Regions from separate parts of the Nocardioides sp. NBC_00850 genome, predicted to be linked through region 3. Evidence: predicted binding sites of a transcription regulator. Region 3 holds the regulator's gene; each other region holds the start of a gene.
What was found. The regulator LexA, encoded in region 3, represses DNA repair genes until DNA is damaged. The targets are predictions, from matches to a motif close to TCGAACANNTGTTCGA.

Region 1 (7,310 bases), 1.3 Mb from region 3:
CGGCCTCGAACGCGCGGTGCGCGGCCGGCGCTCCGCGCCGGGTGTCGGAGTCGTCGATGACATCGTCGTGAACGAGCGCCGAGGCCTGGAGCAGCTCGAGCGCGGCGGCCGCCCGGACGAGCGACTCCTCCTCGGCCGGCGAGGGGGAGGGGCGGACCGCGTGGAAGCCCCAGTAGCAGAACGCGGCCCGCAGCCGCTTGCCGCCGGACATCGACTCGCGGGCGCGGCGCAGCAGCGGTTCGACCTCGTCACCGAGCGGAGCCAACCGCTGGGACTGCGTCTCGAGGAAGGTGTCCAGCGCCCCCTGGACGCGACTGCGGAATTCATCGGCGTCCCACGTTTCATTCACTCTCCGAGCCTAGGGCACTGCCTAGGATGGCCCGATGGTGACTGGACGTGGACGCTCCCTGGCGGAGCTGATCAACCAAGGTGAGCGCTCGTTCTCCTTCGAGTTCTTCCCGCCGAAGGACGAGGCCGGCGAGGAGCAGCTGTGGAACGCCGTGCGCGCACTGGAGCCCTACCGCCCCACCTTCGTGAGCGTCACCTACGGCGCCGGCGGCTCGACCCGTGACAAGACGGTCGCCATCACCGGCCGGATCGCCGCGGAGACCGAGCTGCTCCCGGTCGCCCACCTGACCTGCGTCGGCCACACCCGCGACGAGGTGGCGGGGATCCTGGACTCCTACGCGGCGAAGGGCGTCGAGCACGTGATGGCCCTGCGCGGCGACCCCGCCGAGGGGCCGCGCGCCGAGTGGACCCCGACCGCGGGCGGTCTCGACTACGCGATCGACGTGGTGAACCTGGCCCGTGAGCGAGGTGACTTCCGCATCGGCGTCGCCGCCTTCCCGGAGGGCCACCCGAGCGCCGAGTCGCTCGAGGCGGACGCCGACGTGCTGGTCGCCAAGGCGAGGGCCGGCGCGGAGTTCGCGGTCACCCAGATGTTCTTCCGTGCGGCCGACTACTTCGGCCTCGTCGACCGGGTCCGTGCCCGCGGCGTCGACATCCCGATCCTGCCCGGGATCATGCCGATCCTGAACCTCGCCGCCATCCGCCGCCAGAGCGAGCTGATCGGGGCCGAGGTCCCCGAGGAGATCGTCGAGCGGCTCAGCGCCGCTGGCCCCGAGCCCGCCGACATCCGTGCCGAGGGCATCGCCGTGGCCGCCGAGCTCTGCCAGGAGCTCCTCGACGGAGGCGCCCCGGGGCTGCACTTCTACACCCTCAACCGCTCCAAGGCGACGCTGGAGATCTTCGCCAAGCTCAACGTCACCGTCTAGGCCGCGCTCACTTCTCGGCAGGCCCGATCGACTGCGCGACCAGCGCGGACGAGAGCCCGGCGAACGGCAGCCCGGAGCCGGGGGTGGCGTGGGCGCCGGCGGCGTAGACGTTCGGGAGCGGGGTGCGCGGCCCGAGGCGCTGGAACACCGTGCCCCGTCCCGCCCACTTCACGCCCAGCGGCGACCCGCGCCAGCGGCGTACGAGCTCGGCGGCGCCCAGGTCGACACGGTGCACGACGTGCTCGCGCAGATCGATCTTGTGGCGCGCCAGCGCCAGCAGGACGTCCTCCATCAGCTTGCCGTGGGAGTGGATCGTCCAGGCATGCTGGCCCTCGGGGGCGAGCCCGCGGGTGCGTACGACCAGGGTCGGCTCGCCGTGGAGCACCAGCTCGTCGGGAAGATCGACGAGGTGATCGGGCAGCGAGGAGAGTCCGAGGTGGAACGTCATCGGCGGGATCGCCGGCAACGTACGTTCCACCAGCGGCCGCAGGGCCGGCAGCGAGCGCGGATCGAAGGCGACCACGACCGCTCCGTCGGCGCCGAGATCGATCTCGCCGGCGGTGGTGCTGACCGCGACCGCCCGTCCATCACGTACGACGATGTCCTCCACGCGGGTCGCGGTCTGCACCGAGACCCGGCGGGTGGTCATCCGGGCGGCGAGCACCTCGGCCACGACCCCCATCCCGCCCTCGACCCGCCAGGCGCCGAAGCGCTGCTCGAGATAGGCGGTGAGCCCCGCCCAGGCAGGTACGTCACGCAGCTCCTGCCCCGCCGCGACGAACGGGTGCGCCGCAACGAGCCTGAGCCGCTCGTCCTTGAACGTCTTGCGCAGCCGCTTGTGGAGGGTCTCGCGCGACCGGAACCGCTCCGCGACGGCCGCGGGCAGGGCCGAGGGCTCCCACGGCACCTCGAAGTAGTGCTGGCGCAGCACCTCCCAGTCCTCGCTGAACCTGGCGACGTAGTCGGTCCACCGCTCACCCATGCCCGGGCCCAGCTCGTCGAAGGCCGCCAGCTGGGCGCCGCGGGTGCCGCCGGGCACCGAGACCGAGGTCTTGTCGGCGAACCGGTGCTCGCGGATGACGTCCATCGGCACCAGCTCGAGCTCTCGCTCGGCCGGCCGCCCGGACTTGCGGAACAGGTCGCGCATCACCGCGGGCAGCAGCGTCGAGGTCGCCGAGGCGTCCCAGGTGAACCCCTCCTCACGCACGGGTACCAGGGCGCCGCCGAGCTGACCGGAGGCCTCGAGAAGGGTCACCGAGTGGCCGAGCTTGGCCAGCCTGGCGGCGCTGGCCATTCCGGCGTACCCGCCCCCGAGGACGACGACGCGCGTCACTGGACGGGGTAGGGCTTGGTCGTGCCGTCGGCCGGGCCCTCCGACGGCGGGGCGCCACGTCTTCCGCGCCGGGTCAGCCTGCGCCAGCCCCCGCGAATGGTGCGGACGATGAAATACACCAGCACCAGCCCGGCGGCCAGCAGAACGGCGGCGATACCGGCGGCGGCCAGCGGATGCTCGGTCGCGAACCAGACCACGCCGAGTACGAGGCCGTCCTCGGCCAGGCTGACCACCGAGTTGGAGACCGGCTCGGGGGAGGAGTTGACCGCCAGCCGCTCGCTGGCCTTGACCAGGTGGGACATGAGCGCCGAGGTGCCGCCCACGACGCCGCCGACGGCCGCGTTGAGCGAGTCGGCCTCGCCGGCGAGCAGGACGCCGATCACGGCGCCGATCGTGGGCCGGATCACCGTGGAGATCGAGTCCCAGGTCGAGTCGACGTACGGCACTTTGTCCGCGACGAACTCGATGGCGAACATCGCCCCGGCGGCCGCCAGCACCGGCCAGGTGCCGAGCACGTCAGGGATCTCCTCGGCCCCCGTCGTACGCTGCACGACGCCGAGCACCAGCACGACCAGATAGGCGTTGATGCCACTGGCCCACCCGCTGGAGAAGGTCAGCGCTAGAGATTCCATGGAGACATCTTGGCGTACGACACCGACAGTTCGGACTCGGCCCGAGACCAAGCGCACGCGATCCCGTATTTACCTCCGTTGTGCCCCGTGCGGCAGAATGGGCTGATCAACGCAGAGTTCCCCCACGTCGCAAGGAGACCGGATGACCATGACGACACCCGACGAGAACGAAGGTGTGGTCGTGAACGAGGACCTGGAGACCACCGTCGAGGTGGCGGCCCTCGCTGCTGAGCCCGTGCCGCGGGAGATGACGTGGGCGGTCCGGCTGATCGTCGGTCTGATCGCGTTCAGCGCCGTCGTGGTCGTGGTCATGGTGCTGCGTTCCGATGACCTGGTGCGCGCGTGGGCGGAGGGCAACGCCTCGGCCAAGCGCATCCTGGAGACCGAGGGGCTCGAGGCCCTCATCAACCCGCCCACCGACAACCGGGTCAGCGCGCCGGCGTTCATCGCCCCCGCGATCACGCTGTTCGGTGTGATGGCCGGCATGCTCGGTGTGCTCGCGGTCTTCCTCCGAAACGGCTTCGAGTGGGCCCGCATCACGATCTCGTTCCTGGTGTTCATCTCCGCGGTGGCCAGCGTCGGCGGCATCCTGACCGGCCCGCCGGTGATCATCAGCGTGCTCACCGCGATCGCGATCGTCATCGCCGCGGGGCTGCTGGTGGTCATGTGGCTGCCGGCCAACACCCGCTACATCCACCCGCCGCACCTCATCCGCGGCGCCGTCGCCGAAGACTGAGCGGCCGGCAGCACCGCTCGACACGCCCCGCCACCGAACGTCTTGTGACTGTCGGTGGTGGGGTGTAGTTTAATCACGTGTTCGAACAGATGTTCGAACAACCAGGCTCTGGCGGGCGTCGTCCTCGACCCCCGACGCCCGCCGGAGCCGTCCACTGCGGGGTCGACCGTGAGCGAGAAGGACGACCCGATGCATCTGCTGCCGGCCACGACGCACAACTACCTCTTCCGAGCCACCGAGACCCTCGCGGAGGCGATCGTGGCCGACGACGTGCCGAGCAGGTACGCCATCGCTCACGTCGCCGCACTCCAGGCCGCCGCCGCTCTGATCGCCGCCCGCACCGACCCCGTCGAGGCCGCGAGCCGCGCTGGTCGCCGTCGTCCGTGGAACGCCTGGGTCCGCCTCAAGAAGGTCGCGCCCGAGCTCTCCGAGTGGGCCGACTACTTCGCCGCCGGCGCCGCTAAGCGCGCCGCGGCGGAGGCGGGCTCGATCCGTGCGGTCACCGCGGAGGAGGCCGACGAGCAGGTGCGTGACGCCGACCGGTTCCTCGCCGTCGTCGAGGAGTCGCTCGGCCTGATGGCCCACACCTCGCAGGCCACCCAGCTCCGGCACGACCGCCTCGTGGGCTGATCCAGGTGTGGCGTACGCAGGGTGGGAGGCAGGGCCTACGCTTGGCCCCATGTCAGCTGGCTCCGCTTCCACCAGTCGTCGGGCAGGCGCCCGGACCGTCGCCGTCTGGGACGCGCTCGACCCGGTCCTGGCCTCCGGGCCGCTCGACGTCCTCGACATCGGCGGCGGCACCGGCACCTCAGCCGTACGCATCGCCGGGCTCGGCCACCGGGTCACCGTCGTCGACCCCAGCCCCGATGCGCTGGCCGCGCTCGACCGCCGGGCGCGCGAGGCCGGCGTCTCCGTCGACGCGCGCCAGGGCGACCTGTCCGCACTCTCCGACGTCGCCGACCCCAGCGGTGCCGACGTGGTGCTCTGCCACGGCGTCCTCGAGGTCGTCCCCGACGCTGCTGAGGCGCTGGCAGGGATCCGCGAGGTGCTCCGTCCCGGCGGCACGCTCAGCCTGCTGGTCGCCCAGCGCACCGCCGCCGTCCTCTCCCGTGCTCTGGCCGGCCACTTCGCGCAGGCCGCAGAGCTTCTCGACGACACCACCTCCCAGGGGCGCTCCGGTCGGCGCTTCGCTCTCGACGAGGTCACCGGGCTGCTCGAGGCCGCCGGGTTCGCGGTCTCGGACGTTCGCGGCGTACGTGTCTTCGTGGATCACGTTCCCGGGTCGCTGCTCGATGTCGACCCTGGCGCGACCAACGCACTGGTCGATCTGGAGCAGGCGGCGTCCACGCGTCCGGACTATCTGCCGCTGGCCTCGCAGCTGCATCTGCTCGCTTCGCTTCGCTGACGGGGCGCTTGTCCGCGTCCTTGGAGGATCGGGGTGACCTCCTCCGCCGGCGCTCCGGAGGCCACCCCGATCCTCCATGTCGACATGGACGCCTTCTTCGTGTCGGTGGCTATCAGGCACCAGCCCGAGCTCTGGGACCAGCCGGTGGTGGTCGGCGGACATGCCCGTGGCGTGGTGACCTGCGCCAACTATCCGGCGCGGGCCTACGGCGTGCGGGCCGCGATGCCGGGCTCGATGGCGAGACGGCTGTGCCCTCAGCTCGTCTCCGTCCGTCTCGACTTCGGTGAGGTCGCCGAGGTCTCCCATCAGGTCCGCGAGATCTTCCGCCGCGCCACCCCGCTGGTGGAGGTGGTCAGCGTCGACGAGGCGTTCCTCGACGTACGGGGAGCGACCAGGCTCTTCGGGAGCCCCGAGGAGATCGCCCAGCGGATCCGCCGCCAGATCGCCGAGGAGCTGAGCATCACCTGCTCGGTCGGCGTCGCGCCCACCCCGAGCGTGGCCAAGGTCGGCAGCCGCAAGGCGAAGCCCGACGGCGTCGTGGTCGTGCGGCCGGAGGAGATCCCCGGCTTCCTCCACCCGCTCGACGTCGGTGAGCTCTACGGCGTCGGCCCGAGCACGAGGACCCGGCTGCGGCGGCTCGGCTTCGAGACGGTGGGCGACATCGCCCGCACCCCGGTACCGACCCTCCACCAGATCCTCGGCCCGCGCCTCGGTGGCCACCTGCACCGGCTCGCCACCGGCACCGACCGGCGCGAGCTGACCGGGCGGCTGGGCCCCGACCTGCCCGACCGGTCCACCGGCGCCCAGGAGACCTTCGGCCACGACCTGAGCGACCGCGAGGACATCGTCCGCGAGCTGCTGCGCCTCTCGGCCCGGGTCACCCGGCGGATGCGGCGGGCCGGCACGGTCGGCCGCACGGTCGCGCTGACGGTGCGGTTCACCGACTTCAAGACCATCTCGCGCTCGCGCACGCTGCCTGATCCCACCGACGTCACCCAGGACGTGCACGCCACCGCGGTCCGCCTCTACGACGAGCTGAATCTCCGGGGCCGGGCCCTGCGCCTGGTCGGGGTCCGGGTCGAGCACCTGGTCGCCCGCGAGGGCACCGACCGGCAGCTGGTGCTCGGCGAGCGGGAGCGGGGCTGGTCCGAGGCCGACCGCGCCATCGACCAGGTCGCCGAGCGCTTCGGATCCAGCCTCGTACGCCGCGCGAGCCTGCTCGATCAGGGCCGGGGTTGACGCACCAGCCACTTTGCTTGACACAATCGGTCTTGGTTGTGCCATGTGGCAGAACGTCAAGGGGCAAGAATTTTCTGGGCTCACTACCGCCTTCAGGGTGGCCAGCCTAGACTTGGGGATACCCCAACAGGACATGGGAGGTACGGTGCCACTCTCGGAAGAGGAGCTTCGCCTGCTCGAGCAGATGGAGCGCGCGCTCTCGGCGGAGGACCCGAAGTTCGCCTCCGCCCTCCGAGGCACGGCCCTGCGCCGTGCCCAACGTCGACACGCGGTCATCGCGGGCATCGTGCTCGCCGGTGGTGTCGCGTTGCTGATGACCGGTGTGATCTCACGGATGTGGATCGTCGGGGTGGTCGGCTTCTTGGTGATGCTGGCCTCGACCTCCGTGCTGCTCACCGCTCTTCGTGGTGCTGCCGCGGTCGAGGAGGACGACGGGGACCACGCGCCCCGCAGCTCGTTCTTCGACCGGGCCAGCGAGCGCTGGAAGCAGCGCCGCCGCGACAACGACCTCTGAGGGAATGACCTCTCAGAGGGACCTCTAGGACGAGATCAGCTCCCGCTCGGACCGTGCAACCGGTCCGTCGGAGGCTGGCGTCGGCGGACGGCGGAAGACCGACGCCGGCCACAGGCGCGCCCGGCGCCGGGCACGCCGATCGGCGTGCTCCCTGAGCGTGGCCGAGACCAGGCGTAC
Region 2 (7,310 bases), 1.7 Mb from region 3:
GAGTGCTCGTCGGTGACGACGAGCAGGATCGCCCGGCGGCGTACGTTGGTGGCGATGTGGCGCAGGACCGCGACGATGTCGGCCTCGGCGGAATCGGGGGTGATCGCCTCGTGGGCCTGCCCGAGCGCCCGCTCGAGCGCGACCTCGGTGTCGGCGGGCTTGGTGAGCTTCTGGGTCTCCGAGTCGCCGTAGGCGACCGCGACCTTGTCGCCGTGGCGTACGCCCAGCCAGCCGACCAGGCCGGCGGTGAAGATCGCCAGCTCGCGCTTGGTCGTGGTGCCGGTGGCCTGGGCCGCCATGCTCCGGCCGGTGGAGATCGCCAGCAGCACCAGATGCTGGCGCTCGGCGGTGAACCGCTTGACCAGCAGGCTCCGGGACCGGGCCGTCGCCTTCCAGTCGATGTCCTTGACGTCGTCGCCGGGGACGTACTCCCTCAGATCGTGGAAATCCATGCTGCGCCCGGTCTGGACGCTGGCGTACTCCCCGTCGAGCAGGCCCAGGACCTTGCGGTGGGCATGGATCATCAACCGCGTGCGGATCCGGGGAAGGTACGTCGCCATGGCTACGCCACTCAGGGGCTCGGGACAGCGCGGACCAGCGCGTCGACCAGCATCTCGGGCTGGACCTTCTCGGCCAGCGCCTCGAAGCTGAGGTGGAGCCGGTGGCGCAGGATGCTGTGGCGCAGCTCGCGCACGTCCTCGGGAGTCACGTAGGAGCGGCCGAGCAGCAGCGCCGCCGCGCGCGACGCCTGCAGGAACGCGATCGAGGCACGCGGGGACGCGCCGATCTCGACGTAGGAACCCGTCTCCGGCCCGAGGAGCTGGCGGGCGTTGCGGGTGGCCTGGACGAGGGCGACGATGTAGCGCTTGATCGCCGGGTCGACGTAGACGCGCTTGGTCAGCTCCTGGAGCCAGATCACGTCGTCGGGGTCGGCGACCGGACGGGTCACCTCGTGGTCGGGCCCGAGCGTGCCGGCCTCGATGCGCTCCAGGACGACGAGTTCCTCGGCGTCGCTGGGATAGTTGACGATCTCCTTGAGCAGGAACCGGTCCATCTGTGCGTGCGGGAGGACGTAGGTGCCCTCCTCCTCGATCGGGTTCTGCGTGGCGAGCACCATGAACGGGCGCGGCAGCGGGTGGATGTGGCCCGCGATGCTCGTCTGGCGCTCCTGCATCGCCTCGAGCATGGCGCTCTGCGTCTTGGCGGAGCTTCGGTTGATCTCGTCCAGCAGCACGAAGTTGGCGTGCACCGGGCCGAGCTGGGTCTCGAACTCGTGGTTGCGCTGGTCGTAGACCTGGGTGCCGATGATGTCGCTCGGCAGCAGGTCGGGGGTGCACTGGATCCTGGAGAACTGCGCCTTGACCGTCTGCGACAGCGTCGAGGCGGCCAGCGTCTTGGCCAGCCCGGGCACGCTCTCGAGCAGCACGTGACCCTCGGAGAGGAGCGCGATCAGCAGCGCCGTCCTGAGCCGCTCCTGGCCGACCACACGGCTGCTGAAGGCGGTGCTGACCCGCCCGACGATCTCCTTCGCCCTGGCGATCTCCTCAGCGGACGGCGGGGCGAGGGGTGGTGCGGTGGTGGTCAAGGCGGCTCCAGGGGCGTCGGCTGTCAGTCCCATCCTTTCCTACCAGCGTACGGAACGCATCTGGGACCCACCTCGGGACGGTTGAGATCGGCGCTGGGCGGGCTTCTCGGTACGGGAACGGTACGGGTTCGAGGCGAGCGCGGGACCGACCACGATGGGCCGCAAGATCCGCTCAGAAAGGTTCACCGTGCCCCACCTCTCCACCCGGCTACGAGTCCTGCTCGTCGCCTTCGCCCTTGTTGCCGGCCTGGCGCCGATCGGCGTCGCCGTCGCAACGAAGCCGGTCCCTGCCGAAGCAGGCTCGATCCGGATCGACATCGCGGCGATCCAGTCGGCCACCGCCTCCTTGAGGAACCAGCGCAACTACCTCGCCGCCCATCGCACGTGGAGGGCGTGGTCGCCGCGGCTCTCGAGCGTGAGCAGCCAGTTCGACTCGATCGAGGGCCAGTTGATGGGTCAGGCGAGGACCGCCGTGGCGACGTACGAGGCGGCCTTCCTGACTCGCGCGAGAAATCGCAGCTACGTCAGTGCGGTCAGGGTCCTCGACACGTTCATCGGCAGGATGAATGCCGCGATCGACAGCTACTACCGCGGCGAAGGGCTCAGCATGCGTCCCTTCGGCTGATCCCGAACCTCAGAAGACGTTGCGGGGGCGGAACTGGACCGAGATCCGGGGGCCGGCGGAGGCGACCTTGGGGATGGCGTGCTCCCAGGTGCGCTGGCAGGAGCCGCCCATGACGACGAGGTCGCCGTGGCCCATCTGGATGCTCATCCCCTTGCCCCCGCCGTGGGGGCGGAGCGCGAGGCGGCGGGGGTCGCCGACGGAGATGATCGCGACCATCGTGTCGTCGGTGCGGCCCCGGCCGATCTTGTCGCCGTGCCAGGCGACCGAGTCGTGGCCGTTGCGGTAGTAGCAGCAGCCCGCGGTCACGAACGGCTCACCCAGCTCGGGCAGGTAGTGGGCGGTGAGGCGGCCGCGGGCCTCGGCGAGACGGGGATGGGGGAGCGGGTCGCCCTGCAGATAGGTGTGCAGGAGCCGAGGTACGTCGACGACGCGGTCGTACATCTGCCGGCGCTCCTCGTGCCAGGGGACGTCGCTGACCAGCGCGGCGAAGACGTCGTCGGGATCGGGCAGCCAGCCGCGGGCGATGTCCACCCAGGCTCCGCGGTCCAGCTGGATCCGCTCGTAGGTCGTCTCGGTGGTCTCGTCGTCTGTGGGGGCGAAGAGTGTTCCCTGGAAGTCCACCCCTTCACCATACCTCGTGATCGAACATGTGTTCTAGTGAAATCGGCCATCGTTGTTTCGTTGCAGCCGATCTGCCTCATCTCGTTGCAATGTCACAACTTGACCAAACTCGGGACGTACGCGAGGTGTACACCTACGCTCTGGTCATGGTCCGGTCGGTCGAGGGAGAGCGGTCGCTCAAGCACGTCCAGATCCGTGAGTACGTCAGGGAACTGGTCATCGGCGAAAGCCCTGGTGCCTCCGCGCCCTCCGAGCGGGAGCTGGTCCAGAAGTTCAGCGTCGCCCGAGCCACCGTGCGGCAGGCGCTCGACGCGCTCGTCGCCGACGGTCTGCTGGTCCGGATCCCGGGCCGGGGCACCTTCGTGGCGCGTCCGCCGCGGGCCGCGAGTCCGGTGCTCGGGTTCAGCGAGGAGATGGCGCGCCGGGGGATGCAGGCGTCCTCCGAGACGCTGTTGCTCGGCCGCGAGAAGGCCGGGCCCACCATCGCCCGCTCGCTGGGCATCAGGGAGGGTGCGGCCGTCATCCACTGGCGGCGACTACGCCGCGGTGACGGGGTGCCGATCTGCATCGAGGACGTCTACCTCGACGAGGCGATCGTGCCCGGGATGCTCGAGCGGACCGCGCCGACCAGCCTCTACGCCGAGCTGGCCACTCGCCAGATGCGGCCGTCGTGGGTCGACGACACGTTCCGTGCGGATGTGGCCAACATCGAGGAGGCCACCCTGCTCGGCCTCTCGGTCGGTGTCCCGGTGCTTCGCAGGCAGCGGAAGTCGGTTTCGGGTGACCGCTACGTCGAGGTGTGCCGCTCGGTCTACCGTGCCGACCGGTATGCGCTGCACCTGCAGCTCGGCCCGTCCTGACCTTCTGAGCTGGTCAGAGGTCGCCGAGCGGCGCGACCACGTCGCCGCTCTCCTCGCAGACCCAGATCGGGTCCGGACCTCCCAGGTCGGGGGTGATGTGGAGCGAGTGCACCGGCGACTCGGGCGGGCACGAGGTGCACACCGGCCAGCGCGCGGAGGCCTCGCCGTCGAAGAGCAGGTCCTGCACGTCCTGGGCGACCAGGCCGGCGACGTACGCCTTGCCCTCCGGCCACTGCTCCACCCACCAGCCGCGCTCGGTCATCGCGTCCTCGAGAGCGGAGACGGCTGCCGCACCGGCGAGTCCGCGGGCATCGAGGTCATGGAGCACCCTCGCCCGAGCCTCGAACAGCACTGTCGTGTTCATCAGGAACCATTCTTGCCGACCGGTCAAGGCTGTGGGCTCAGGGTGGCACCCAAGGATGGACGCTGTAACAATGGCCCGTGATCCTCATCGACCCGCCGAACGTACCCAGTCGCGGCCGGATGTGGTCGCACCTCGCCAGCGACACCTCCTACGAGGAGCTGCACGCCTTCGCGAGCCGGATGGGCATCCCGGCCCGAGGCTTCGACCGGGACCACTACGACGTACCCGCCGAGGTCTACGACGACATGGTCGCCGCGGGTGCCGTCGAGGTCACCTCTCGGGTTCTGGTCTCCGCTCTCCTCGCCGCCGGCCTGCGCCGCCGCAAACCCCGTTAAGCGGGTGACTTCTCGCCCGGCGGGAGTGACGCCTCAGCTGGGGTGGACATCCGTCGGGTGGTGAGCCAGATGGCCGCCGCGATGAGCAGGCCGAGGCCGCCGCCGAGGAGGAAGCCGCCCTGCCAGCCGATCAGGTCGATGGCGAAGCCGGCGGTAGGGGCGCCGACGGCGCTGCCGAGGGTGATGGCCGAGCCGTGCCAGCCCATGACCTCGCCGCGTACGGTCGAGGGGACGCTGCTGGTGATCGCCTCGAGCGCGGCGGTCAGGGTCGGCGCGCAGAAGAAGCCGCTGAGCAGGAGCAGGACGGCGAAGGAGATCGGGTCCCAGGCGAACGCGGTCAGCACCGTCGTCGCACCCAGCAGGACGAGCATCACCGCGGTGGAGGGGTGGCTGTTGAGGGCGCCGTAGATGAGTGCGCCGAGCAGCGAGCCGAGCGCCCAGATCGCCATGACGATCCCGAGCAGGGCGGTGCGGTCGAAGTCGCGCATCGCGGCGACGGTGCCGAGGTCCTCGGCGATCAGGATGAGCGAGGCGGTGAAGGTGCCGGCGAGCAGGAGCGTGACGCCCGGGTTCACCCACGAGGGGAGCCCGAATCGGCGCTTCGGGACGGCGTCACTCGGGACGGCGTCGCTCGGGACGGTCGGCTCGCCCTCGGTGATCATCGGGTTGAACAGCCACAGCACGACCGCCGCGGCGATCCCGAGCCACTGGATCAGCAGCATCGCCCAGGCGGTGCCGAAGTAGCTGGCGCCGAGCACGCCGATCACCGGTCCGACCATGAAGCCCAGCTCGGTCATCATCGCGTCGGCGCTCAGCGCCGCGGTGCGCTGCCCGGGACCGACCGAGCGGATCATCACCTGGCGCACGACCGAGAAGGACGGGACCGTGAAGAGCCCGGCGACGGCGACCAGCGCGAGCAGCGGGAGGTAGCCGACCCAGGGAGCGATCGACCAGGCGATCGGGAGGACGGCCAGCGGGAGCAGGAGCGTACGCCGCAGGCCGAGGCGGTCGAGGAGCCGACCGAGCCAGGGCGCGGAGATCGCCATCGCGATCGCGAGCATCGTCGAGACCAGGCCGGCCTCGGCGTAGGAGCGGTCCAGCGGGCCGACCACGTGAAGGGTCACGATGACAGAGGACGCCGGCATCGGGATCCGCAGGAACAGACCCAGCACGAGGATGCGGCGAACGTCGGGGATCCGCCACAGGTCGGCGTACGTCTGGAAGCTCACCGATAGATTCTGTCACCGGTGAGCGGTTCTTTACGAATCGTTATCGGTCGGGTGACAGGTATGTGTTCAGGGTCTCCATCTCGGCCGAGATGTTGGCCCGTGCGGCGGCCTCCCAGCTGATCCTCGCGAAGGGTGTCGAGAAGAGCGACTCCTTCTCCAGCAGCCGCTCCAGGACCTGGGCACGACCGACGCGGAACTCCTCGTCGGACAGGTGCTGGTACTCCTCTCGGACGGTCGCGGCGTACTCCGCATAGCGCTCCGTCGACGCCGCCAGGATCGCCAGGTCGGCATCGGAGAGCACCCGGCCGCTGTGATCGTCGGGAGCGGGGTCGTGGGTCTCGGTCAGCCGCACCAGCCGGGCGACCTCGGCCACGGCGTCGGCATCCAGGTAGGCGCCCAGCGCGTCCTCGGCCCAGGTGGCCGAACGCTCCTCGGCGTCCCGCTCCCCGTCGTAGACGGAGTCGTGGAAGAACGCCGCCAAGGTGACCGTGAGCGGGTCGAAGCGCTCTCCCTCCGCCCGCAGTTCCTCGATCCGGTCCAGCACCTCGGTGAGGTGCCGGCGGTCGTGATAGCGGCGGGTCGGTTCGTCGTACGCTGCCAGGACGTCATCGAGAAGGTCGGTCGCCTCTGGCAGCGGCCAATGTTGCGGGAGTTCCATGAGCCAGAACGCTAGCGTCAGGCGTGGTAGGCGCGCACCCACCTGGTGTGCGGGTTGGCTGTGATCTTCTCCAGCGTCGTCGCAGGTACGTCGGTCACGTCGGTGACCACGAAGCCGGTCTCACCGGCGGTGGCGAGGTATTGACCGGTCACGTTGACACCCTCGGCGGCGAGCAGCGCGTTGAGCTCGGCGAGCACGCCCGGGACGCTGTCGTGCAGCAGCGCGAGGCGCGCACCGGCGGCCAGCGGCGGCGGCTGGACGGCCGGCAGGTTGACGCTCAGCGCGGTCGAGCCGGAGCGGATGAAGTCGCGCAGCTTGCCGGAGACGAACCAGCCGATCTCCTCCTGGGCCTCCTGCGTCGAGCCGCCGACGTGCGGGGTCAGGATGACGTTGTCGAGACCCTGCAGCGGGCTCTCGAAGGCGTCGCCCTGGGCCTTGGGCTCGATCGGGAAGACGTCGAGCGCGGCGCCGGCGATGTGGCCGGACTCGATGTGCTTGCGCAGCGCGTCGTTGTCGACCAGGAAGCCGCGCGCGGCGTTGATGAACAGCGAACGCGGCTTCATCTTCGCGAACTGCTCCTCGCCGAACATGCCCAGGTTGCCCGGGCGTCCGTCGATGTGGATGGAGACCACGTCGGCCTCCTCCAGGAGCGCGTCGAGGGACTTCATCCGGCGCGCGTTGCCGTGGGCCAGCCGGTCGGCGATGTCGTAGAAGATGACGTACATCCCCAGCGCCTCGGCGATGTTGGAGAGCTGGGTGCCGATGTTGCCGTAGCCCACGATGCCCAACGTGCGGCCGCGGATCTCGTGGGAGCCCTTCGCGGACTTGTCCCAGACGCCGGCGTGCATCTTCTCGGTCTTCTCCGGCAGCCGTCGCGCCAGGGAGATGATGTAGCCGATGACCAGCTCGACGACCGAGCGGGTGTTGGAGTAGGGGGCGTTGAAGACGGCCACGCCGCGCTCGGCGGCTCCGGCCAGGTCGACCTGGTTGGTGCCGATGCAGAAGCAGCCGATCGCCTTGAGGTCGGTGGCCG
Region 3 (7,310 bases):
GCCGACCCCAAGGACCCCAACGGCACCTGGCTGAGCCGCATCCTCGGCCGCTGACGTCTCGGCGCCTCCAAATAGATCCGGTCCCGCACCCTTCCTCGGGTGCGGGACCGGACTCATTCAGCCTTCAGGCTCAGCTGCAACCGGAGGTCGAGCCGCAGCCCTCGCAGACGTAGCAGGAGCCGGCGGGGCGCATCTTGGTGCCGCAGGTGAAGCAGAGCGGGCTGTCGATTGCCATGCCGCTGATCGACTCGAGCAGCTCGGCGGTGGTGTGGGCGGTGGCCTTGGGCGCCTCCTCGACGACCTCGGCCTCCTCCTCGACCTCGGCCTCGACCGGCTCGGCAACAGGAGCAGCCTTGCGCTCCGGAGCCGGCTTCTGGACGAGCTCGGCGGCGGTGGTGCCGTTGCCGAGCTGCTCGTAGGAGCCGGTCTCGAGGTAGCGCTGACGCTCGTCGGCGGAGTAGATGCCGAGAGCCGAGCGGTCCTCGAAGGACATGTAGTCCAGCGCCAGGCGGCGGAAGACGTAGTCCATGAGCGACTGCGCCATGCGTACGTCCGGGTCGTCGGTCAGGCCGGCGGGCTCGAACTTCAGGTTGGTGAACTTGGAGACGTAGGTCTCCAGGGGAACGCCGTACTGAAGGCCGACGGAGACCGCGATGGAGAAGGCGTCCATGACACCGGCCAGGGTCGAGCCCTGCTTGCCGAGCTTGAGGAAGACCTCACCGAGCTCGCCGTCGGCGTGCGCACCGGAGGTCATGTAGCCCTCGGCGCCACCGACCGTGAAGGAGGTGGTGCGCGAGACGCGGGACTTCGGCAGGCGCTTGCGGGTCGGCGCGTAGACGATCTTCTCGATGATCTTCTCGACGACCTCGGGCTCGACCTCGGCGGCCGGAGCCTCCGGAGCGGCGGTGGAGAGGCCCTGGTCCTTCTTGGCACCCTCCGACTTGCCGTCGGCCAGCGGCTGACCGACCTTGCAGTTGTCGCGGTAGATCGCGGTGGCCTTCAGGCCCAGCTTCCACGACTCCATGTAGACCTGCTCGATCTCCTCGACCGTCGCGGTCTCGGGCAGGTTGACGGTCTTCGAGATCGCACCGGAGAGGAACGGCTGGGTCGCCGCCATCATGCGTACGTGGCCCATCGGCGCCAGCGCGCGCTTGCCCATCGCCGTGTCGAAGACCTCGTAGTGCTCCTGGCGCAGGCCGGGGGCGTCGATGACGTGGCCGTGCTCGGCGATGTAGGCGACGATCGCCTCGATCTGCTCGGGCTGGTAGCCCATCTTCTTCAGCGCACGCGGGATCACCTGGTTGACGATCTGCATCGAGCCGCCGCCGACGAGCTTCTTGAACTTGACCAGCGAGAAGTCGGGCTCGATGCCGGTGGTGTCGCAGTCCATCATGAAGCCGATGGTGCCGGTCGGCGCGAGCAGCGAGGCCTGGGCGTTGCGGAAGCCGTTGACCTTGCCGATCTCGACGACGTCGTTCCACACGCGGGTCGCCGCGTCGATGATGTTGCGGTCGACCGGGTTGATCGAGCGGACCGCGTCATTGGCGGCCTGGTGCTTGCGCATGACCCGCTGGTGGGCCTCGGCGTTGCGGGCGTACCCGGCGTACGGCCCGACGACACCGGCCAGCTCGGCCGAGCGCTTGTAGCCGGCACCGGTCATCAGCGAGGTGATGGCGGCGGCCATCGTGCGGCCACCCTCGCTGTCGTAGCCCAGACCCATCGCCATCAGCAGCGCGCCGAGGTTGGCGTACCCGATGCCGAGCTGGCGGTAGTCGCGGGTGGTCTCGCCGATCGCCTCGGTCGGGAAGTCGGCGAAGCAGATGGAGATGTCCATCGCGGTGAAGACGACCTCACAGGCCTGCTGGAAGCGCACGGCGTCGAAGGTGTCGTCGTCCTTGAGGAACTTCAGCAGGTTCAGCGACGCCAGGTTGCAGGAGGAGTTGTCCAGCGACATGTACTCCGAGCACGGGTTGGAGCCGGTGATCCGGCCCGTCTCCGGGTTGGTGTGCCAGTCGTTGATCGTGTCGTCGTACTGCAGACCCGGGTCGGCACACTCCCACGCGGCGATCGAGATCTTGCGGAACAGCTCGCGGGCGTCGATCTCCTCGATGACCTCACCGGTCGTACGCGCCCGGAGGCCGAACTTCTTGCCCTCCTCGACGGCGCGCATGAACTCGTCGGAGACGCGCACGGAGTTGTTGGCGTTCTGGTACTGCACGGACGAGATGTCCTTGCCGCCCAGGTCCATGTCGAAGCCGGCGTCGCGCAGCGCGCGGATCTTGTCCTCCTCGCGCGCCTTGGTCTCGACGAACTCCTCGATGTCGGGGTGGTCGACGTCGAGCACGACCATCTTCGCCGCGCGGCGGGTGGCGCCACCGGACTTGATGGTGCCCGCGGACGCGTCGGCGCCGCGCATGAAGGAGACCGGGCCGGAGGCGGTGCCGCCGGAGGACTTCAGCAGCTCCTTGGAGGAGCGGATGCGGGAGAGGTTGAGACCGGCACCGGAGCCGCCCTTGAAGATCAGGCCCTCCTCCTTGTACCAGTTCAGGATCGAGTCCATGGAGTCGTCGACCGAGAGGATGAAGCAGGCCGAGACCTGCTGGGGGGACTCGGTGCCGACGTTGAACCAGACCGGCGAGTTGAAGGCGAAGTGCTGGTTGACCAGCAGCCAGGTGAGCTCGCGGCCGAAGAGGTCGGCGTCGGCGTCGGAGGCGAAGTAGTCGTTCTCCTTGCCGGATGCGACGTAGGTGTTCACGACCCGGTCGATCAGCTGCTTCAGGCTCTGCTCACGCTTCTCGGTGCCGATGGCGCCGCGGAAGTACTTGGTCGTCACGATCGTCGAGGCGTTGATCGACCAGAAGTCAGGGAACTCCACTCCGGTCTGCTCGAAGACGGTCGCGCCGGTCTTCCAGTTCTTCTGGACGACGTCGCGCCGCTCCCAGGTGATCTCGTCGTAAGGGTGAACGCCCTCGGTGCTGAAGATCCGCTCGATCTTCAGCCCGGCGCCCGTCTTCGACGATGCCTGTGCCTCTGCTGCCGTGTCTGTCATTTCGTTCCCCCTGTTGTCATCGATCGCTGTGCCGTACTGCTGGTCGGTGCTGATGGTGGAGTCCTTGCTCTGTTCTATCTGTTTCCGCTGGCTGTGCCGTTGATTGGCCCGAGCAGGTCGCTTCCCCACGGCCTGCCCGGGCCGGTCTGTGTGTCCCGTGGGACCTAGTCGGAGCCCACCGGGGCCTCGACCGGATGTTCTGCCTCGAAGTCCTGGACTTCCCGTTCCGTACGCAGCATCTGGATCTCACGCTCGAAGTCCTCCACCGAGCCGAAGGCCCGGTAGACGCTCGCGAAGCGCAGGTAGGCCACCTCGTCGAGCTCGCGCAGCGGCGCGAGGATCGCCAGCCCCACCTCGTTGCTGGGAACCTCGGCCAGCCCCTGGCTGCGCAGCGCCTGCTCGACCTCCTGGCCGAGGCAGGCGAGCTGGTCCTCGGTGACCGGCCGGCCCTTGCATGCCTTGCGTACGCCGTGCACCGCCTTGTCGCGGCTGAACGGCTCCGCTGCGCCGGAGCGCTTGGCCACCATCAGCTGCATCTGCTCGACGGTCGTGAACCGCTTCCCACATTCCTGGCAGACCCGGCGGCGCCGGATCTGGCCACCGTCCTCGGCCACGCGGGAGTCGAGCACCTTGGTGTCGCTGTGTCGGCAGAACGGACAGTGCACGGTAGAGCCCCTCTCGTGAGACCTGTGGATCCAGGCCGTCTCATTGGCGGCCCGAGCCTGTGGAACCTGTGGATATGAGCGTGAGTCCCTGTGGAACAACACCCCCATCGCTGTGGGCCATCCACCTGTTCATGTGAACTAGATGTGGATAACTACAGCGGTGTAACTACTAGATGTAGTGGTAACCGTACGCCCGCCCCCACGACGATGCAAGCGAGGGTCGGGTTTACCCGCGTGTCCGGCGTGTCGCCGGTCAAACACCGAAAGATTCCGGTTCAGCGGCGACGGACTGGCCTGGATGAGTAAGAATGACCCCCGTGACAAACATCTCCGGAGGAAATCGCGTCGGGTCGCGGAGAGGCACGCGCCCCAGAAGCGGTCCCCGGCCACCTTTCATCTTGCCTGCGATCGCGACACTGGCATTCCTCGTCATCTGGGGAGTGCTCGTGTGGGTCGCCGTCGGTTTCGGGGCCGACGCACGGGGAGGCGATTCCGGCGCCTGGGCGAAGCTCGCCATCGCGGCGGTCGTTGCAGTCGCCTGCCTCTTCCTGACCTTCACCTTCGCCGGGAAGGCCTGGCGGGCCTTCTCCGGCTCCCCCACCCCGCCACCCTCCGACGACTACACCGGAAGCCACTCCAACGCCTACGTCGAGGAGCAGGACTACTCGGCCCCGGCCTACTCCGACCAGGCCTACCCTGAGCAGGCTTACCCGGAGCAGGACTACTACGGCACCGGCTCCTACGGCTACGACGACACCGGCTACGGCCGGCACAGCTCCGACACCGGGAGCCAGCCGCCCTACGGCGACACCTCGAACCGCTCGGCCTACACCGACACCGGCTCCCAGTCGCCCTACGGCTACCCCAGCAGCGATCAGGGCTACGGCAACACCGGCAGCCGGGCCGCCTACGGCGCATCGGCCTACCAGCCGCCGACCAGCCCGCCGCCCACCCCACAGCCCTACTACTCCAGCCCGCCGACACCGACGTCGACGCCGCAGAGCACTCCGGGGTACGGCTCGCAGGGATACGGCACGGACAGCTACCCCACCCAGCAGGCCGGCTCCCCGCAGTATCAGTCCGGCGCCTACCAGACCCCGACCGGCTACGGCCAGACCGGCTCGCGGGCTCGACTGACCCAGGACCCCGCCGCGACCCAGGCGATGCCCACCCAGCGCCAGCCCCAGGACCCGCCGGTCGAGCCGGACGACGAGTGGCCGCCGCGGCACAGCACCCGCAACAAGCAGTGGCCGCCGGCCGAGCCGGACAGCCCCTACCGCGGGCGCCACTGACCCGACGCAGCGAGAGTGCTGCAGACGCTTCCCATCGTCTGCAGCACTCTCACTCTTTTTCCCCGGTAGCCGGCCGCCAGGGTCGAAGGAGCAGCCGGACATCTATAGGCGCTAGGGCGCGGTCGGGATGATCAGCGTCTGCCCGGACACGAGCATCGAGGACTCGAGACTGTTGAGATCCTTGATCGTCTGCTCCATCTCCCGAATCGAAGAGTCGGTGCCGGCGACGGCCTTCGAGGAGATATCCCAGAGCGTGTCGCCATCGCCGACGACCATCGTGTGGGCGGAGGGGGCGGGGCCACGAAATCCGGCATCAGTGTCGGCACCGTTCTCCACCGCGAACGCCACCCGCGCCCCGATCAGCGCGATCCCGAAGAGCACGACGAGCGCGAATGCGAACACGACGACTCGGCCGCGACGAGTGAGCCGCACGGTCGAGCGACGCACCTCAGGCGCCGGACGCGGCGGCTCGGCTACTGGCAGCACATAGACTGTTGCACTCATCTCACGGCCTCCTGATCACGGTCTCTCGATCACGTGTTCGATCGAGCACATGTTCGAAGGTAGATCACGTGTTCGAACAACGCAAGTAGCGACCCCAAGAATTTTCGAACACCGACACGCGCCGCGCATGAGGTCGAACAAATGTTTGATGTCGTGGTGCCAGAGGGACTAATGTGGTGACATGACCACGCAGAAGACAGGCACCGGATCAGGCGGTTCGAAGAAGAGCCGCGTCCGCGAGCTGCCCGACGGGCCGCCGGACGCGACCGGGCTCACGCCGCGTCAGCAGCGCATCCTCGCTCACCTGCGCGACAGCATCGAGCAGCGCGGCTACCCGCCCAGCATGCGCGAGATCGGCGCCGCGGTCGGGCTGACCAGCACCAGCAGCGTCGCCCACCAGCTCCGTGCGCTGGAGCAGCGTGGTCTGATCCGCAAGGACCCGAAGCGACCGCGCGCCCTCGAGGTCTTCCTCCCGGAGGTGATGGCCCACCGCAAGGCCATGTCCGGCGAGGAGCCCGAGTCGACGATCACCGCCGATGCCGACATCAACCCCAACCCCGACGCCGCCATGGTCCCGCTGGTCGGGCGGATCGCGGCCGGTGGCCCGATCCTGGCCGAGGAGACCTCGAGCCAGCAGAGCATCGAGGACGTCTTCCCTCTGCCCAAGCAGCTGGTCGGCAACGGCGACCTCTTCCTGCTCTCGGTCTCCGGTGACTCGATGGTCGACGCGGCGATCTGCGACGGCGACTTCGTGGTCGTGCGCCAGCAGCCGACCGCCGAGAACGGCGAGATCGTGGCCGCGCTGATCGACGGTGAGGCCACCGTCAAGACGCTCTCCCGCAAGGACGGCAAGGTCTGGCTGCTGCCGCACAACGCTGCGTACGAGCCGATCGACGGCACCCACGCGACGATCCTCGGCAAGGTGACGGCGGTCCTGCGCAGCCTCTGAGTCCTCCCGGAACCAGTCCGGGAACACTGCGTGAAATCCAGCCGCCGGCCCATGACAGGGCCGGCGGCTGCGTCGTTCCATACAGCGTGATCCAGACGCAGATCGACCGCCGCACCCTCATCGCCGCCGGGCTGGCGACCGCCGCAGGAGCCGGAGCCATCGCTCTCCCCGAGCCCGCCGAGGCCGCCAGCGGCTCGCTCAACCACTTCCAGCACGGCGTCGCCTCCGGCGACCCGCTCCCGGACCGCGTGGTCATCTGGACCCGGGTCACGCCGACGACGGACGCGACTCCGGGGTCCGGGCAGGGTGAGGAGGTCCTGGTCCGCTGGGAGGTCTCGCCCACCGCCGACTTCGGCCGCGTCACCGCGAAGGGATCCCAACAGACGGGCCCCCACCGCGACCACACCGTGAAGCTCGACGTCACCGGTCTGGCCCCGGAGAGCTGGTACTTCTACCGCTTCACCTACAACGGCCAGACCAGTCGGGTCGGCCGCACCCGCACCGCTCCGGCCGCGGACGCGGCCCCGGAGAACGTACGTTTCGGGGTGGTCTCCTGCTCCAACCTGCAGGCCGGCTGGTTCGCGTCCTACCGCCACCTGGCCGCCCGCGACGACCTGCACGCGATCCTCCACCTGGGCGACTACCTCTACGAGTACGGGCCCGGCGAGTACGGCTACGGCATGGCCAACGAGGACGTCCGGCCGCACGAGCCGGCCCACGAGATGCACACGCTGGCCGACTACCGGATCCGGCACGCGCAGTACAAGCGCGACGTCGACCTCTCCGCCGCCCACGCACGGCTGCCCTGGATCGTCACCTGGGACGACCACGAGTCGGCCAACGACGCCTGG
Region 4 (7,310 bases), 2.5 Mb from region 3:
CGTCCGAGAAGGGGCCGCCGCGGAAGGTCTACTCGCTCAACACAGATGGCGAGAAGTACCTCGAAGAGTTCTGGACCACCTGGGGGTTCCTGGCCGAACGGCTCGAGAACCTCCGTACGGAAGGGAAGTAAGGCATGTCGATCCGATCGATGTTCGAGGCCGTCGTCGGCGAGCTCGAGCTGAAGAAGCGCTGGCGGCAGCTCAAGGCCCGCAAGCAGCAGCTCCCCGAGAACCACCGCAAGGCGCACGACGCGGTCGAGCGCTACCTGATGCACTCCGCCGGCATCGCCGACGGCGCGATCGTGACGGCGATGGCCGAGGACCTCCTCGAGCTCTTCGAGCAGGCCGCCGCCGACGGCACCCCGGTCAGCGCGATCGTCGGCGACAACCCGGTCGAGTTCGCCGAGGAGTTCGCCAGGAACTACTCCGAGGGCGCCTGGATCAAGAAGGAGCGCGCCCGGCTCAACGAGGCCATCGAAGACATCACCAAGGAGGACGAGTCATGAGCACGACAGCTGCCATCTCCGTACGGGGACTGGAGAAGTCCTACAAAGACAACCAGGTTCTGCGGGGCGTGGACTTCGAGGTGGCGCGGGGCACGATCTTCGCGCTGCTCGGGTCCAACGGGGCCGGAAAGACCACGGCCGTACGCATCCTCTCGACGCTCCTGAAACCTGATGCCGGCGCCGCGCTGGTCGAGGGCGCATCGGTCGTCGACGAGGCGCAGCGGGTGCGGGAGGCGATCTCGCTGACCGGCCAGTTCGCGGCGGTCGACGAGATCCTGACCGGGCGGGAGAACCTGATCCTGGTCGCGAAGCTGCGCCACCTCCCCTCCCCCGGCGACATCGCCGACGGGTTGCTGAAGCGCTTCGATCTGGTCGAGGCGGGCGCCCGGAAGGTCGCGACGTACTCCGGTGGCATGCGGCGGCGGCTGGACATCGCCATGTCGCTGATCGGCTCGCCGTCGGTGATCTTCCTCGACGAGCCGACCACCGGGCTGGACCCGGAGGCACGCCTGGAGGTGTGGCGGGTCGTTCGCGAGCTGACCGCGCAGGGCACGACCGTCCTGCTCACCACGCAGTACCTGGAGGAGGCCGAGCAGCTCGCCGACCGGATCGCCATCCTGCACGGCGGGACGATCATCGCCAACGGCACCCTCGCCGAGCTCAAGGCGATGCTGCCGCCGGCGAAGGTCGAGTACGTCGAGAAGCAGCCGTCGCTCGAAGAGATCTTTCTTTCACTCACCGGCTCTACCAACCGAGGAGCACAGTCATGACCAAGCACGCTTTCGCCGATGCCGGCACCCTGCTGGGGCGCTCGCTGCGACACATCACCCGCAGCCCGGACACGATCATCACCACCGCGCTCACCCCGATCGCGATGATGCTGCTCTTCGTCTACGTGCTGGGCGGCGCGATCCGGACCGGCACTGACAACTACGTCAACTATGTGCTCCCCGGGATCATGGTCATGGCGATCGCCTCGGGCATCGCGTACACCGCACTTCGACTCTTCACCGACATGAAGAGCGGGATCTTCGAGCGGTTTCAGTCGATGCCGATCGCCCGCTCGGCGGTGCTCTGGGCGCATGTCGGGACCTCGATGGTGGCCAACATGCTGACCATGGTGATCATCCTGGGCGTCGCGTTCGTGATGGGGTTCCGTACCTCGGCGGACCTGGGCGCCTGGCTCGCGGTCGCCGGGATCCTGGCACTGCTCACCCTGGCGCTGACCTGGCTCGCGGTCATCCCCGGGCTGGCGGCACAGACCATGGAGGGGGCCACCGGGTTCTCCTACCCGCTGATCTTCCTGCCGTTCATCAGCTCGGCGTTCGCGCCGACGGAGACGATGCCCGGCCCGGTGCGCGCCTTCGCCGAGAACCAGCCGGTCACCTCGATCGTCAACACCATCCAGGCGCTCTTCGCGGGGCAGCCGGTCGGTGACGACATCTGGGTCGCGCTGGCCTGGTGCGTGGGCATCCTGGTCGCCTCGTACGCCGCCGCCATGGCTGTCTACCGGCGCAAGATCAGTTGAGCCCGACCACATCAAGCACCGCAATGACGGCGAAGAGCCGATCTACCCCTTTCGGTGGTAGGTCGGCTGCTCGTCGTTCCTGAGGTTGCCGCGGTAGAAGCCGGTACGCAGCTCGTAGGTGTATTCGTCGAGCTCGGGCATGCCGACACTGGCGGCGTACGCGAGCTCGGCCTCCGCGTCGTAGGGGACCCGGACCCACTGGATGCCGAACGGCGCCTCCTGATCGCTGTCCATCACGCCCTCGAGGATGACGTAGACCGGGGTCGGGTCGCTCATGCAGTTGCCGACGCTGCCGGTGTTGAAGACCGTGCGCCGGTCCCGGTCGGTCTCGTAATAGGGGTCATGGGTGTCGGCGTACCCGACCATGTCCGGCTCCGGGACGTCGAGGCCGGTCGCCTCGGTGTTCCGGAACAGGCCCAGGAACTCCTGCTCGTCATGGTCGAACCTGACCCGGCGGTGGACCGTCTCCTCGGAGGCATGGAAGAGCCTGATCCGACGGCCGCTCATCGTGAAGTCGTAGGAGAACGGGAGCGTACGCAGCCACTCCGCCTGCTCCCATGCCTGCAGCCGCCACCACATCAGCCCCACCGACTCGCGGCCGAAGTCGGGCTCGGGGGCGAGGAGGAAATCCTCCCAGTTGCCGAGGATGTTGACCTCGCATCGCTCTCGGCAGATCTCTGCTACCTCTCGGCCTCTCGGGCCCTTGCCGACGTAGTCGCCCAGGTTGAAGATCCGGGTGATTCCTCTTGCTTCGATGTCTGCGAGGACGGCTTCTAGTGCGGTGAGGTTGCCGTGTACGTCCGAGATCAGCGCTATGCGCTCTGGGGTCATGGCGGCAGGTTAAATGATTGAGCTGGCTTTGGGGTGGTCGAGGTTTTCGGGTCCTTCTTATGGACTGTGTTTTCGGGGTTGGGGTGGGCCGCCGACCCGTTCTTGGAGGGTCTTCTCGATCTGGACCGGCGTCAAGGACGGGCCTTCGGCCCGCCGGCTTCGCCGGCCGCTTCGCGGTCCTGGACTCCGGACCAGATCGAGAAAAGATTTGGCTGGCTATCGGGGCGGCGACCCGGGTGTGGCGCGAAGAGATCTTGCTTGAGACGGGTGATGTTGATGGGGCGGAAGGGTGGCCCTTCGGGCCACTTACCATCCACAGAGGCGAGGTCGTTCGCTCACCGCGAAAATAGTCGTTGACCTGGGCAAATAGGTGGAGACTGGAGTGCAGGTGGCGTAGAATCAGACACATCACAACACCCGTTTGAAGGGATGGATCGATGAGTCTCGGCCGCGACGTCGACCACTGGGGCACCAACCCTGGCGACGCGATCGACGCTGCCTTGAAGGCCATCGAGACCGCCCTTCAAGAACTGCTCGCGCCTGACCCCACCTACTGGCGCACGGAGCAGAAGAAGGATCTGCTGGAGCGATTGGAGAAGCTTCAGGCTCAACAAGCTGCATTGAAGCTCCGGGTGCTCGCATCTGCTGGCGACATCGCCGAAGAGACCGGCGCGAAAGATGTGTCCGGGTGGATGCGGACCGAACTCCTCGTCGACAAGGCGGTCGGACGCGCGCAGGTGAAACTCGCGAGGGCGGTGACCAAGTACGAACTCGTGGCCACTGGCCTGGCTGAAGGGGTCGTGTCGCAGGACAAGGCACGGGTGATCACCCAGGCCCTCGACCAGATCGAGAACGACCCCGCCGCCAGCGACGAAGACCGGGTCCTGGCCGAGAAGCTCCTGGTCGACTACGCCACCAGCCTCACCGCGAACGAACTGAAGATCGTCGGACGACGGATCCTCGCCGAGATCGACCCCGAACGATTCGAAGCCGCCGAAGCCGAAGCGCTGCAGCGGGAGGAGGAGCACGCCCAACGGCGCACCTTCTTCTCCTCCCGCGACAACGGCGACGGCACCATCGACATCCACGCCCGCGTATCCCGGGCGGCCGGGATGAGGCTCCGCACCCAGTTGGATTCGCTGGCGCAGCCGAGGAAGCTCTCGGCCGAGAACAAGGGCCGCAAGGCCCCCTATGACCGGCTCCTGGGTCAGGCGTTTGGTCGGGTGGTCGAGACCTACGACGTCAACAACTTGCCCCGCCACGGTGGCCACGGCACCACGGTGTTCATCACGATGAGTGTGGAAGACCTCCGCAAGGACCTCGGCACCGCCGCCCTCGGGTTCGACGGTGAGCAGATCACCGCCGCCGAAGCCCGACGGATGGCCTGCAACGCCGACCTCGTCCCGGTGGTGTTGGGCACCGACTCCGAGATCCTCGACCTCGGCCGCACCGCCAGGTTGGCGTATCCGATCCAACACAAGGCGCTCCGGCTACGAGACAAGTGCTGCCAAGCCGAAGACTGCGACGCACCAGCAGCCTGGACCGAAGCGCATCACTTGAAACCCTGGTCCGAAGGCGGCCGAACCGACCTAGTGAACATGGTCTTGTTGTGTTCGAGTGATCATCGCCGAATCCATGACGCCAACTACGGCTATCAGCGACTCCCGAGCGGGCGAATCCGGTTCACTCGGCGTACCTGAGCGGACTGCTCCGCCAATTCGCCGTTCCACCCTGCCCCGTAGCTGCCGCAGCACGCCGTAATGCGTTGCCGCCACTGCCGCGCGCGTTCGATGGCGGTCGGCGCGACCGGACCGATCGGCGACCGGCTGCCTCCCCTTCGTGACCCGTGTCCTGTCGCCGATAAGCCGGACGAAGAGGCCCCGCTTGTGAAGCGTTCACAAGGTGTCATCGTCTTGTAAAAGCACGAGGAAGCCTTCTAATCCAGGAGCCGCCAACCCCGGCTCCCAAGCCCGTACCCAACTGAATCTGCTGCGCCAAACCCCGCCGCCGACCCGATAGCCAGCCAAAGTTCTCGACGGATCCTTGACTCCGGGATCCGTCGAGAACACCATCCGTAACGGGTCGGCGGCCATCAACCATGAGAACGACGATCAGCCCCGAGGAACAAGCTCGCCTAGGCTGTGCCGGTGAGGATCTTGGTGACAGGCGGCGTGCGGTCGGGGAAGTCGCGGCATGCTGAGTCGCTGCTCGTGGCCGCGCCTTCGGTGGCGTACGTCGCGCCGGGGCCGACGGTTGAGGAGGAGCCGGATCCTGACTGGGCTGCGCGGCTGGCTTCGCATCGGGCTCGGCGGCCGGAGGGGTGGCGTACGGTCGAGTCTCGGGATCTCGCGGGGGCCCTGGCCGAGGGGTTGACCAACGGCGACGCGGTGATGGTGGACTGCTTGGGTACCTGGCTCACGGCCGTCATGGATTCCCGCCAACTGTGGGAGGCCACGTCGGAGGAGGCGACCGCGGCGGTCTCGGCGCTCGTCGAAGACGCGGCCGCGGTGCTGGATCAGCAGGGCGGCGACGTGGTGCTGGTGACCAACGAGGTCGGGCTCGGGGTCGTGCCGGCCCATCGCTCGGGGCGCCTCTTCCGCGACCTGCTCGGGCTGGTCAACCAGCGGCTGGCCGCGGCGTGCGACGAGGTACACCTCGTCATCGCCGGACGGGTCCTGAAGCTCTAACCAGTGCTCAGGGTGACCAGGATGGTCGCCAGAGCGGCCTCGACGGCCGCACCGAAGACGTCGCCCGTCACTCCCCCGAACCGCTTGACGGCCCGGACCAGGACGACCGCGACGACCAGGGCCGCGAGCACGGCGGCCGCTGCACCCCGCCACCAGGCGATGTCAGCCCACCACGCGGCCGCCGCCAGCGCGGCGCCCGACGCCCCCCAGACAACTGCGGCGAAGAACGGTGAGACGGTCTGGGTGAACGTTCGCCCCAGACCGTCCTGGCGGGCGGGTCGCACGCCGCGTACGCAGCACAGCGACAGCGCAGCGCGCGACGCGCAGATCGCGACGAGGACGAGAAGTGCCAGACGTACGCCGCCTTCACCTCCCAGCACGGAGGCCATTCCCGCCACCTGGAGACCGAGGACGAGGACGATCGCGGTGACGCCGGCCGGGCCGGAGGTGCCGGTCTTCATGACCGCCAGCGAGCGCTCGCGGTCGTAGGAGGCGGCCATGCCATCGACCGTATCGGCGAGACCGTCGAGGTGGAGCGCTCGGTTGCCGGCGACCACGACGCCGATCGCCAGCAGGGCGGTGACCAGGTGCGGTAGCCCGACGAGCTGCCCCAGGAGTGCGATAGCGGCGGCCCCCAGCGCGAGCGGCAACGCCGCCAGCGGCGCGACCACCATCGCCACCGCGGCGCGACGGCGATCGACGTGCTCGGGAGGAGGCACGGGCATCGCGGTCAGCGTGCCGACCGCGAGACGCCAGGCATCCCGCACGAGCATCAGGCAGGGTCTCCTGGAGCGAGCTCGGAGAGCAGTGCGACGTCGCGCAGCAGGGCGACGGCACTGCGGACGACCGGCACGGCGGCGACGGCTCCGGAACCTTCGCCGAGTCGCAGGTCGAGGTCGAGCAGCGGCTCGAGCCCAAGCTTCTCCAGGGCCATCGACTGGGCCGGCTCGGTGGAGCGGTGACCGGCGGCGTACCAGGTCGCGGCGCCCGGCTCGATCCGGTCGGCGGTGAGGGCACAGGCGACGCTCATCAGGCCGTCGAGAAGGACCGGGGTGCCGCTACGGGCGGCCTCGAGGAGGTAGCCGGTCGTCGCCGCCAGGTCGGCGCTGCCGAGCGCGGCGAGGGTTTCGACCGGGTCGCCGGCGCGCTCACCGGCACGGTCGAGCGCCGCGGTGATGACGTCGGTCTTCGTCCGCAGCGCGTCGTCGCCGATGCCGGTGCCACGACCGGTGACCTCGCTCGCGGGCAGCCCGAGCCCGGCGGCCACCATCGCCGCCGCGGGCGTGGTGTTGCCGATGCCCATGTCGCCGCTGATCAGCAGCTGCGCACCGGCGGCGATCTCTTCGCGGGCCACCGCGGCGCCGGCCTCCAGCGCGGCCCGGGTCTCCTCGGCGCTCAGCGCGTCCTCGAGGTGGATCGCGCCGCTCCCCCGCCGGATCTTGTGCTGGGTCAGCGCCTCCCGGGTCGTCGCGTCGAGGTCCTCGAACTCCTCGTCGACGCCGAGGTCGAGCACCCGGACCTGGACGCCGTGCGTCTTCGCGAGCGCGCTGACTCCGGCCCGGCCGCCCAGGAACGTACGCACCATCGCGCCCGTGATCGCCGGCGGGAACGCGGAGACCCCGTGCTGGGCGACGCCGTGGTCACCGGCGAAGATCACCAGTCGTACGTTCTCGACCGGGCGCGGCGGCACCTCGCCCTGGCACGCGGCCACCCAGACCGCCAGCTCTCCCAGGCGGCCCAATGCGCCCGGAGGGGTCG

Region 1: a site for LexA is predicted at 4,057-4,072, ahead of OH802_RS23975 (SAV_6107 family HEPN domain-containing protein). Genes of this name have one in related genera too.
Region 2: a site for LexA is predicted at 2,852-2,867, ahead of OH802_RS08770 (alpha-ketoglutarate-dependent dioxygenase AlkB). Genes of this name have one in related genera too.
Region 4: a site for LexA is predicted at 3,275-3,290, ahead of OH802_RS12630 (DUF222 domain-containing protein). Genes of this name have one in related genera too.

What each region holds. Positions count from the first base shown of each region.
Region 1 is NZ_CP108845.1:4,940,786-4,948,095, reverse strand. Features, by position in the region: gene OH802_RS24000 (polyprenyl synthetase family protein) at 1-349, opposite strand, end outside; gene metF (methylenetetrahydrofolate reductase [NAD(P)H]) at 384-1,274, shown strand; gene OH802_RS23990 (phytoene desaturase family protein) at 1,282-2,694, opposite strand; gene OH802_RS23985 (DUF4126 domain-containing protein) at 2,604-3,239, opposite strand; gene OH802_RS23980 (hypothetical protein) at 3,382-3,975, shown strand; gene OH802_RS23975 (SAV_6107 family HEPN domain-containing protein) at 4,144-4,605, shown strand; gene OH802_RS23970 (methyltransferase domain-containing protein) at 4,655-5,380, shown strand; gene dinB (DNA polymerase IV) at 5,414-6,619, shown strand; gene OH802_RS23960 (DUF3040 domain-containing protein) at 6,765-7,133, shown strand; gene OH802_RS23955 (transglutaminaseTgpA domain-containing protein) at 7,158-7,310, opposite strand, start outside.
Region 2 is NZ_CP108845.1:1,790,400-1,797,709, forward strand. Features, by position in the region: gene OH802_RS08755 (DUF58 domain-containing protein) at 1-560, opposite strand, end outside; gene OH802_RS08760 (AAA family ATPase) at 572-1,585, opposite strand; gene OH802_RS08765 (hypothetical protein) at 1,773-2,210, shown strand; gene OH802_RS08770 (alpha-ketoglutarate-dependent dioxygenase AlkB) at 2,220-2,831, opposite strand; gene OH802_RS08775 (GntR family transcriptional regulator) at 2,957-3,691, shown strand; gene OH802_RS08780 (hypothetical protein) at 3,705-4,055, opposite strand; gene OH802_RS08785 (DUF4031 domain-containing protein) at 4,133-4,390, shown strand; gene OH802_RS08790 (MFS transporter) at 4,387-5,619, opposite strand; gene OH802_RS08795 (hypothetical protein) at 5,660-6,277, opposite strand; gene serA (phosphoglycerate dehydrogenase) at 6,295-7,310, opposite strand, start outside.
Region 3 is NZ_CP108845.1:96,377-103,686, forward strand. Features, by position in the region: gene OH802_RS00460 (hypothetical protein) at 1-54, shown strand, start outside; gene OH802_RS00465 (vitamin B12-dependent ribonucleotide reductase) at 131-3,049, opposite strand; gene nrdR (transcriptional regulator NrdR) at 3,214-3,714, opposite strand; gene OH802_RS00475 (hypothetical protein) at 4,113-5,006, shown strand; gene OH802_RS00480 (LysM peptidoglycan-binding domain-containing protein) at 5,118-5,510, opposite strand; gene lexA (transcriptional repressor LexA) at 5,692-6,459, shown strand; gene OH802_RS00490 (alkaline phosphatase D family protein) at 6,546-7,310, shown strand, end outside.
Region 4 is NZ_CP108845.1:2,574,843-2,582,152, reverse strand. Features, by position in the region: gene OH802_RS12655 (PadR family transcriptional regulator) at 1-131, shown strand, start outside; gene OH802_RS12650 (DUF1048 domain-containing protein) at 135-506, shown strand; gene OH802_RS12645 (ATP-binding cassette domain-containing protein) at 503-1,276, shown strand; gene OH802_RS12640 (ABC transporter permease) at 1,273-2,034, shown strand; gene OH802_RS12635 (metallophosphoesterase family protein) at 2,077-2,865, opposite strand; gene OH802_RS12630 (DUF222 domain-containing protein) at 3,366-4,565, shown strand; gene cobU (bifunctional adenosylcobinamide kinase/adenosylcobinamide-phosphate guanylyltransferase) at 5,013-5,552, shown strand; gene OH802_RS12620 (adenosylcobinamide-GDP ribazoletransferase) at 5,549-6,325, opposite strand; gene cobT (nicotinate-nucleotide--dimethylbenzimidazole phosphoribosyltransferase) at 6,325-7,310, opposite strand, start outside.